3 regions of the Streptomyces sp. NBC_00344 genome follow, and region 3 is predicted to be linked to each of the others. Evidence: riboswitches for the same ligand, from Rfam matches in the RefSeq annotation. Region 3 holds a riboswitch; each other region holds the start of a gene.
The links. Region 3 has a riboswitch for S-adenosylmethionine ahead of OHS16_RS04280 (putative leader peptide). Riboswitches for the same ligand answer to the same signal wherever they lie in the genome.
Positions count from the first base shown of each region.

Region 1 (3,267 bases), 4.3 Mb from region 3:
ACTGGAGAGCGTCAGCGAGGTCTACTCCGTCACCGGCACGTACGACCTGATCGCACTGGTCCGGGTGGCCCGCCACGACGATCTCGCCGACATCATCCCCGGCCGGATCAGCAAGATCCCGGGTGTCGAGGCCACCGACACGCACGTGGCGTTCCGCACCTACTCCCAGCACGACCTGGAAGCGGCCTTCGCCATCGGGCTCGACGCATGAGCGCGCCCTCGGCCGCCGGGGTGGCCGAGGGCCGAACCGCTCAGACGGCCGGCACGCAACGGCCGTTCTCCGTACGGTAGTTCCAGCGGGCGCCGTCGCGCACCAGCTCCTTGACCGCGGTCACGAAACGCTCCACGTGCTCGTCCGGCGTACCGGCGCCGAAGCTCACCCGGATGGCGTTGAGCGAGCGCTCGCCGGGCTCACCATCGGGTGCGCCGCACTCCCCCTGGTCCTGCGGGTCGCCGCCGAGCAGTGTGCGTACCAGCGGGTGCGCGCAGAACAGTCCGTCGCGGACGCCGATGCCGTACTCGGCCGAGAGCGCGGCCGCGAAGTGCGAGCTGTTCCAGCCGTCGACCACGAACGAGATGACACCGACGCGCGGGACGTCGTCGCCGAAGAGCGAGAGCACCTTCACGGCGTCCACCTCCCCGAGGCCGTCGAGGACCTTGGTGACCAGCGACTGCTCGCGCTCGACCAGGGAGTCGAAGCCGGCGTCGGTGAGTGCCCGGCAGGCGGCGGCGATGGAGTACACCCCGATGACGTTGGGCGAGCCGGCCTCGTGACGGGCGGCCGTGGTGTGCCACTCGACGTCCACACCGCCATCGGCCCGCCGGGTGACCTGGCGGGACGCCCCGCCACCCGCGAGATACGGCTCCGCCTCCTGCAGCCAGTCCGAACGGCCCGCCAGGACCCCGGAGCCGAAGGGCGCGTACAGCTTGTGCCCGGAGAAGGCCACCCAGTCGACGTCCAGGTCCGCGATGTCCACCGGGTGGTGCGGGGCGAGCTGGGCGGCGTCCAGCACCACCCGGGCACCATGTGCGTGAGCGGCAGCCGCAAGTTCCCGCACGGGCCAGTGCTCACCGGTGACGTTCGAAGCGCCAGTGACACAGACCAGCGCGGGCACGGTCGACCCGGACGGCGAGGTACCGCGGCCCGCGAGTGCGCGCTCCAGGATCCCGACGGCCTGCTGCGGGGTGCGCGGCGCGTCCAGGTAGGTCACATCGGCACCGCGCCAGGGCAGCAGCGAGGCATGGTGCTCGGTCTCGAAGACGAAGACCTGGCAGTCCGCGGGCAGTACCGCGGCCAGCAGGTTGAGTGAGTCGGTGGTCGACCGGGTGAACACCACCTGGTCACCCTCCCGGCAGCCGAGGAATTCGGCGACGGCGGTACGGCTGTTCTCGAAGAGGTCGGTGGACAGCTGTGAGAGGTAGCCGGCGCCGCGGTGCACACTGCCGTAGTACGGGGCGTAGGCGGCCACGTCGTCCCAGACCCGCTGCAGGGCCGGAGCGCTCGCCGCGTAGTCCAGCGCGGCGTAGTCGACCTCGCCACCGGTGACGAGGGGAACCCGTACATCCCGTCCCAGGACGGGCAGCGGGGCACAAACCGAACGGTCGACGGCAGCGGTGGGGACAGACATGGCGAACTCCCGGAAAGGGCAGGCGAATTCACTGCGCGGGCCACCCGACGGTGGGCGCGGGGCAGTGCGGAAAGGGTGTGCGGAGAAGGGGGCTACTGCCCTATCGCATTCGCTGAACCACGGAAGAACTCCCTCGACGACCAGGATCCCTGGCGAGGGATCCGCGCTTGCCGCGGACTCTGCTGTCCACGGCCAGGTCTTCACCCAGGGCACCCCGCCACGGACGGAGGGTTGCCGGACAGCGGGCTGGGGCCGTAGTCGCTGTCACTCATGACCTGAGAGCATCTTGCCACACGCCGCGGAACGCGCAAGGCGCGGTCCGCAATGCGGACCGCGCCCTGCTGTGCCGTCACCGCCCGCCATGACCGGCGGGGGTTCACGCGTCGCTCGCCGTACCCGGCGGGGGTTCACGCGTCGCTCGCCGTACCCGGCGGGGGTTCACGCGTTGCTCGCCGTACCCGGCGGGGGTTCACGCGTTGCTCGCCGCGACCCATCTCTCCAGCGCGCCGCGGGCGGCGCCCGAGTCGATCGACTCGGCAGCCTGCTCGAGCCCCGCCGCGATCTGTTCGTTCAGCGAGCCCGCACCCGGGTTCAGCGCGACCAGCGCCGCCGCCGAGTTCAGCAGCACCGCATCGCGCACCGGGCCGGTCTCGCCGGCCAGCAGCCGACGGGCGACGTCCGCGTTGTACGAGGCGTCGGCGCCACGCAGTGCCTCCACAGGGACCAGGCCGATGCCGACATCGCGGGGATCGAAGGGCTCCTCGCGCACCACGCCGTCCGCCACGATCCACACCCTGGACGTGGCGGTGGTGGTCAGCTCGTCGAGTCCGTCGTCGCCCCGGAAGACCAGCGCGGACGAGCCCCGCTCGGCCAGTACACCCGCCACGATGGGCGCCACCCGTGCGTCGGCCACACCGGTGGCCTGGGCCCGCACCTTCGCCGGGTTGGTGAGCGGCCCCAGGAAGTTGAAGGTGGTGCGGATGCCCAGCTCGCGCCGTGCGGCCGCCACGTACCGCAGCGCGGGGTGGAACTTCACCGCGAAGCAGAAGGTGATCCCTGCCTCTTCGGCGACCTCGGTGACCCTCTGCGGGGTGAGGTCCAGATTGACGCCGAGCTTCTCCAGAACGTCGGATGCGCCGCTCCTCGACGAGGCCGCGCGGTTGCCGTGCTTGACCACCTTCGCGCCGGTGCCCGCCACCACGATCGACGACATGGTCGAGATGTTCACCGTGCTGGAGCCGTCACCGCCGGTGCCGACGATGTCCACGCTGGGGCCGGGCACCTCGATGAGCCTGGCGTGCTCGTACATGGTGCGCACCATGCCACTGATCTCTGTGACCGTCTCGCCCTTGGCCCGTAGCGCCACCATGAAGCCCGCGATCTGTGCGCCGGTGGCCTCTCCGCTCATGATGCGGTCCATTGCCCAGGCGGTGGCATCGGCGCTCTGGTCGGTGCCCGCGAGCAGGGAGTCGATGACACCGGGCCAGGAGTATGCCGCCACGCTGTCGCCGCCGACCGGGGTCACAACGTTCATGGTCCACTCCTGGGTCCACAGCCGAAAGGGATGGTCCCACCTTATCCAGCCCTGGGGACGGCAAAGAGCCCCGTCCATCGAATGGACGGGGCTCCTGCCGTGGCG
Region 1 is NZ_CP107996.1:5,205,193-5,208,459, reverse strand. It holds gene OHS16_RS23485 (Lrp/AsnC family transcriptional regulator) at 1-211, shown strand, start outside; gene OHS16_RS23480 (aminotransferase class V-fold PLP-dependent enzyme) at 252-1,628, opposite strand; SAM riboswitch class IV at 1,787-1,904, opposite strand; gene trpD (anthranilate phosphoribosyltransferase) at 2,098-3,162, opposite strand.
Region 1: it holds a riboswitch for S-adenosylmethionine, as region 3 does, so the genes downstream of both, OHS16_RS23480 (aminotransferase class V-fold PLP-dependent enzyme) here and OHS16_RS04280 (putative leader peptide) in region 3, are expected to answer to the same signal.

Region 2 (3,267 bases), 2.9 Mb from region 3:
CACGAACCCGCCTGGTCCGCGTTCGAACTGGGTGAGCGCGGGACGCACCAGATGGCCCCGGGAGAGCCGCAGCTGCGCGGTCCGGTAGATCGCGGCAGCCATCCGGCCCAGCGCCAGACCGTCCTGGTGGCGGTGCCGGCGTGAGCCGACGTCGACCTGGGCCAGCGCGTCGAGACCCACCGTGTGCAGGGCGTCGACGAGCAGGCCGAGCTCCACGCCGTATCCGACAGGGAAGGGCAGCTGTTCGAGAAGCTCACGCCGGACGGCGTACTCGCCGCCCAGCGGCTGAACGAATCCGGCCAGCTGCGGCCAGTGCAGATTGAGCAGCGGACGGGCCACCAGCTCGGTCACCCGGCCGCCCTGCCCGGGGGTCTCGCCCAGCGGACGGTCGTACATCGCCTTGACGAAGTGCACATCAGGATCGGTCAGCAGTGGCCCCACGATGCCGGACACGAAATCCGCCGAGAAGTCCTTGAGGTCGGCGTCGATGAAGCAAACGATCTCACCGCTTGTCACCAGGAGGGAGCGCCACAGCACCTCGCCCTTGCCCGGCACCGCCGCTATCCGGGGCAGAACGGTGTCCCGGTGCACCACGCGGGCGCCCGCCGCCGCGGCGACCTCGGCCGTACGGTCGGTGGAGCCCGAGTCGATCACGACCAGTTCGTCGACGAGCGGTACGGCCTCCATCAGGTCCCGCCTGATGGTCGCGACGATCTCACCGACTGTCGCCTCCTCGTTCAGCGCCGGGAGCACCACACTCACCTTGGTGCCACGCTTGGCGGCAGCCAGCTGGTCCAGCGGTCGGTCGGCAGCTGACCAGGAACGCCTGGTCAGCCAGCGTTCCACCTCATCCAGCACGGGGTGTCTCCTCGGTGTGCCCGCCGCGGCAGCGGCTTGTCCGACTGTCATCTCGCGGTGCGGACGACTCTCTCAATCGTTCCGGCCTTCGGTTACAGTCTTGAACAACGCGGATGACCGTCGCATGCCGGGGGTCAGTACGCGGTTGAGTACGACAACAAATACACGGGCCTCCTGGCCGGTGTCACAGCGCTCATCCAGAGGGACTGAGGGAACGGCCCGTTGAAGTCCCGGCAACCTTCCGCCGACCGCGAGGTCATGGTGGGGAAGGTGCCAATTCCGTCTCGCGGCGAAGTACGTCGCGAGGAAGATGAGGAGAAAGGGACCTCGCCACCATGGCTGCTCAGACTGTCGCCGAAACCACCAGCACCGCCGGATCCGTCGATCTCGGACCCGCCGCGGCGCTTTCCTGCCGCGAGTGCGGAGAGCGTTTCGCCCTCGGACCGATCTTCGCCTGCGCCTCCTGTTTCGGGCCGCTCGAAGTCGCCTACGACCTGCCGAGCGGCTCTCCCGACGAGCTGAAGAAGCGCATCGAGGCCGGGCCCGACAACATCTGGCGCTACGCCCCGCTGCTGCCCGTCCCCGCCGACGTGGCGTCCCAGCCCAATCTGAACCCGGGCTTCACCAAGCTGGTCAAGGCCGACAACCTGGCCCGTGAGCTCGGTATCACCGGTGGTCTGCACATCAAGGACGACTCCGGCAACCCGACGCACTCCTTCAAGGACCGTGTCGTCGCGATCGCCGTCGAGGCCGCCCGCGCCTTCGGCTTCACCACCCTCTCCTGCTCCTCCACCGGTAACCTGGCCGGCGCCGTCGGCGCCGCCGCCGCCCGCTCCGGATTCCGCTCCTGCGTGTTCATCCCGCACGACCTGGAGCAGGGCAAGGTCGTGATGGCCGCGGTGTACGGCGGTGAGCTGGTCGGCATCGAGGGCAACTACGACGACGTGAACCGCTTCTGCTCCGAGCTCATCGGCGACCCGATCGGAGAGGGCTGGGGCTTCGTCAACGTCAACCTCCGCCCGTACTACGGCGAGGGTTCCAAGACGCTGGCCTACGAGATCTGCGAGCAGCTCGGCTGGCGGCTTCCGGACCAGATCGTCATCCCCATCGCGTCGGGCTCCCAGCTGACGAAGATCGACAAGGGTCTGCAGGAGCTGATCAAGCTCGGTCTCGTCGAGGACAAGCCCTACCGGATCTTCGGTGCGCAGGCCGAGGGCTGCTCCCCGGTCTCCACCGCCTACAAGGCCGGGCACGACGTCGTCAGGCCGCAGAAGCCGAACACGATCGCCAAGTCCCTCGCCATCGGCAACCCGGCGGACGGCCCGTACGTCCTGGACATCGCCCGGCGCACCGGCGGCGCGGTCGAGGACGTCAACGACGAGCAGATCGTCGACGCGATCAAGCTGCTGGCCCGTACCGAGGGCATCTTCGCGGAGACCGCGGGCGGTGTGACCGTCGGAGTGACCAAGAAGCTGCTCGAGGCGGGTCTGCTGGACCCGGCGCTGTCCACCGTGGTCCTGAACACCGGTGACGGCCTCAAGACCCTGGACGCCGTCGCGCCGACGTCCGGTCCCACCGCGACGATCCGCCCGACCCTGGACGCGTTCCGCGAGGCCGGACTGGCCGCGAGCTGAATCCCCCCGTCCCGCCCACTCCCCGGTCTCCTGGAAGGTAATCCGTATGAGCGTCAAGGTCCGTATCCCCACCATCCTCCGCACCTACACGGGCGGCCAGGCCGAGGTCGCCGCCGACGGCGGCACTCTCGCCGAGGTCATCTCCGACCTGGAGAAGAACCACACCGGCATCGCGGCCCGCGTCCTGGACGACCAGGGCAAGCTGCGCCGCTTCGTGAACGTGTACGTCAACGACGACGACGTGCGCTTCGAGCAGGGTCTGGAGACGGCAACGCCGGACGGTGCGGGCGTCTCGATCATTCCGGCCGTCGCCGGCGGCTGACAGCCTCTCCTGGTGCTCTTCCGGCGCCGCACGGTCACCCTGATTACCCCCTCCGCAAGAGAAGCGGAGGGGGTAATTCTGTGTGGTTGAGCGCGGTAGAGTTGGGGTAGTCCCCTTCGCTGTTCATGCCCCGTGCATATGAGATCGCGACAAGGTGCGGACAAAGTAGTGAAGCCCTTTGCGTCGTAAGTGCCGTTTGCCCGGCCCGACTTGCCCGAGAATCCTGAGGAATCCGCCCAATGGGGCGTTCGGCCAATCCCAGAATTCTCGTCCGATTGACCTGTTGCAGAGGGCAGTTGGGCAGATACATTCAGCCGCGGTCGACGCGTTCCGGCGCAAGGTCTGACCCGGGTCCCGCGAAGTGCGGGCCCGTGCAAGGGCCAGTAATAGGGGAGTTAGGCATGGCTCAGGGCACCGTCAAGTGGTTCAACGCGGAGAAGGGGTACGGCTTCA
Region 2 is NZ_CP107996.1:3,845,252-3,848,518, forward strand. It holds gene OHS16_RS17375 (glucosyl-3-phosphoglycerate synthase) at 1-858, opposite strand, end outside; SAM riboswitch class I at 1,049-1,175, shown strand; gene thrC (threonine synthase) at 1,194-2,492, shown strand; gene OHS16_RS17385 (MoaD/ThiS family protein) at 2,539-2,814, shown strand; gene OHS16_RS17390 (cold-shock protein) at 3,216-3,267, shown strand, end outside.
Region 2: it holds a riboswitch for S-adenosylmethionine, as region 3 does, so the genes downstream of both, thrC (threonine synthase) here and OHS16_RS04280 (putative leader peptide) in region 3, are expected to answer to the same signal.

Region 3 (3,267 bases):
GCGGCCCGGCCGGCGGACAGATGGTCGAGCGAGGCGAACTGCCGTGCCACCTCGTAGGGTTCGTTGAAAGTGGAGTTGATGGTCCCGGCGAGTCCGAGTCTGTCGGTGACCGCGGCCAGCGCGCTGAGCACGGTGAAGGTGTCCGGCCTTCCTACGACGTCCAGGTCGTAGATCTCCCCGTTCTGCTCGCGCAGCCGCAGCCCTTCGGCAAGGAAGATGAAGTCGAACTTGGCACGCTCGGCGGTACGGGCCAGATGGGTGAAGGAGCTGAAGTCGATCTGGCTTCCGGCTGCCGGGTCGCTCCAGACCGTGCTGTTGTTCACGCCGGGGAAATGGGCGGCGAGATGGATCTGCTTGACGGGCCTGCTCATCGGGGTGCGTCCTTCGTCTCTGCGGGCGTCGGCTGCGGGGCGGACGTCAGGCCGCTGCGTAGCGGCTGACGGGGCGTGACAGACCGAGCAGCCCGCGCAGGGTGTCCGCTTCGTATGCGGTACGGAAGGCGCCTCGGCGCTGCAGTTCCGGGACCAGGCGGCGGGTGATCTGCTCCAGGTCCTGGGGCAGCGCGGCGGGCCGCAGCCGGAATCCGGAAAGCCCGGTCCGCGCTCTGTCCAGGAGCAGATCGGCCAGTGCGCCCGGTGTGCCGGTGAAGATCTCGGCGTCGCTGCTGTACGCGGCGCCGGCACGCTCGTCGAGCCGGGCCCTGCGCTCGGTGGCGGCCGCCGGATCGTCGTCGAGGAGGACCACCAGGTCGCCGAAGAGACGCACCGTCGCCTCAGCACGCCCCGCTCCGTCCTGAGCGGCCCGGATCTCGGCCACGACGGCCGCGGCTTCCGTGTTGTCGTGCGGGGTGACGAAGCCGATGTCAGCGGATCCGGCGACCAGCCGGAACGGTTCGGCGCGGTGCGCCAACGCTGCGACGACCGGCTGTCCCTGCGGCGGGCGAGGGGTGATGGACGGCCCCTTCACACTGAACCTCGCACCCTCGAAGTCGATGTAGTGCACCTTGTGCCGGTCGATGAACCGGCCGGTGCCGGCGTCGCGGATCTCAGCGTCGTCCTCCCAGCTGTCCCAGAGCCTGCGCAGCACCTCCACGTAGTCGCCCGCCTCGGCGAACAGCTCCTTGATCAGTGCCTGCCCGGCCGGCTCTTCCCATCCTCCGGCCGGCAGCCGGGGCAGTGTGCGGCGCCCGAAGTGCGGGGGCTCGTCGCCCCGCGCGGACACCTTCACCCGCACGCCGGCCCGTCCGGTGCTGACATGGTCGAGGGTGGCGATCGCCTTCGAGACATGGAACGGCTCGGTGTGGGTCACCACGGTGGTCGGGACGAGACCGATGTGCCGGGTCAGCGGTGCCACCCTGGCCGCGACCAGCACGGCGTCCAGCCGGCCGCGCACCTGGTCGGTGCGCGTGTCCGGCTCGTTGTAGCGGGAGGACTGCAGGCTGAGTGAGTCCTCGATGGTCACGAAGTCGAGCAGACCGGCCTCGGCCTCGGTGACCAGGTCGGCCCAGTACCTCGCCGTGAACAGCTCTCGGGGGCGGGCACCGGACTCCCGCCAGGCCGCGGGATGCCACCCCGCTCCGTCCAGGGCAACGGCCAGGTGGAGAGGGGCTGAAGGTGATCGGGACATGGGCGGTACCGCTTCCTGCTCGGACGGTTGCTGTGCGGAGCGCCGCGGCCGCGCCGGGCCTTCGCGGGGGTGGCCCTTCACGGGGTGGGCAGAGCTGTCGGACGGGAATGCCCCACGGACTCGGAGGCAGACACACCGACGCCGAGCGCCGGTACCGGGACCGGGCCGGGTTCTGTGGTGCGGCCTCAGAGGGTTCGGGGCAGCGGGATCAGATACCGCAGTGCGCGGCGGTCGCGTACGCCGGACACAGCGCACCCGCGACACGCTGCAGGTCGATGTGGCGCCTGGAGTACGTCGTGGTGGCACGCCTGCGGACCTTGGTGATGACGGGCATGTCGGAGACTCGCCGCACTGCCGTCACCTCCGTCTCGATCGCCCGACACCGGTCCGAGCTCGCGCTTGCGGGAGCCGTCGTCGGCTCCGCCCGGTCGTCACCTGGAGCACCCCGCCGCGCGGGAGGGTTGCCGGACAGCAAGCCAGGGCTTTTCGCTGTCGCTCATAACCTGGCAGCACGGTAACTCCGCATCCGCGCCCGGCACAATCCCCGGCATCCCCCGGACCGTACCGGCAGGCCGTCGAGCGACGCCCGTCACACCCAGAGGGATTGTCTGCACGTCACCCGGCAATTACGGTGGTGGCCGGTTACGAGTGTCAGCGTCAAGCCCTGGCTTGCTGACCGGCAACCCTCGTCCGTGGTGGGGTGCTCCAGGTGACGACCGGGCAGGACGGATGTCCTGTAAGTGCGGGCCCCGAGAGGCCGGACCAGATCGAGGGGGCGGAGATGCGAGCACGACGCTGCGGCACCAACCGATGCCCTGGCGGGTCCTTCCAGCTGCGGGTGAGCCGGCGCCATGTGGATCTGCTGCGGGTGAGCAGCGCGCTGTGTCCGGGCGCAACCCCGGCCCGCTGACCGCCAACCGTAACGGCGCCGAACGGCGCTGAGGTCCGGTCAGCCGCGCCCCGGGGCGTGCCCGATACGACCGGAGCGCCCCTCGGTCCTCTACAGCCAAGCCAGTCATACCGAGCCGATTCGCGATGCTCCATGGTCGCCGGCCCGTCGCTGCGGCATGGCCCGCAACCGCTGCACCGCGCTGCCGCGCGCCCCTACCAAACGGGAAGCACACACCATGGCTACTCCGGAAACATCCCTGCGCAAACCGGTGGAAGACCCGCCCGAAGCGGTACCCGACGGAGCTCCACCGCCCCGCGCGGGGTCCGAACGCCCACTGGTTCAGGGGCAGTCGGACAAGCAGCTGCTCGCCGCGAAGCTGGTACCGCTGCGCCGTCCCGGGCAATGGGTGTCCGCCCTGGCCCTGCTGGTGCTGTGTGCGATGTTCGTGCACACCCTGGTCGGCAACGAGCGGTTTCAGTGGGGCGTGGTGGGGAGCTACTTCCTGCGCGGATCGATCGTGCACGGCCTGGAGCTCACGCTCTGGCTCACTGCGGCGGTCATGGTCAGCGGCTATCTGCTCGGCATCGGGATCGCGGCGATGCGCCTGTCGGGCAACCGCATCCTGCGGACGCTGAGCTTCGGTTATGTCTGGCTGATCCGGTCGGTGCCCCCACTGGTACAGCTGCTCTTCTGGTACGAACTCGCCTCCCTCTACCCGCGGTTGTCGCTGGGCATCCCGTTCGGCCATG
Region 3 is NZ_CP107996.1:930,476-933,742, forward strand. It holds gene OHS16_RS04270 (NtaA/DmoA family FMN-dependent monooxygenase) at 1-371, opposite strand, end outside; gene OHS16_RS04275 (LLM class flavin-dependent oxidoreductase) at 418-1,626, opposite strand; gene OHS16_RS04280 (putative leader peptide) at 1,835-1,978, opposite strand; SAM riboswitch class IV at 2,017-2,130, opposite strand; SAM riboswitch class IV at 2,267-2,375, shown strand; gene OHS16_RS32070 (putative leader peptide) at 2,408-2,536, shown strand; gene OHS16_RS04285 (amino acid ABC transporter permease) at 2,754-3,267, shown strand, end outside.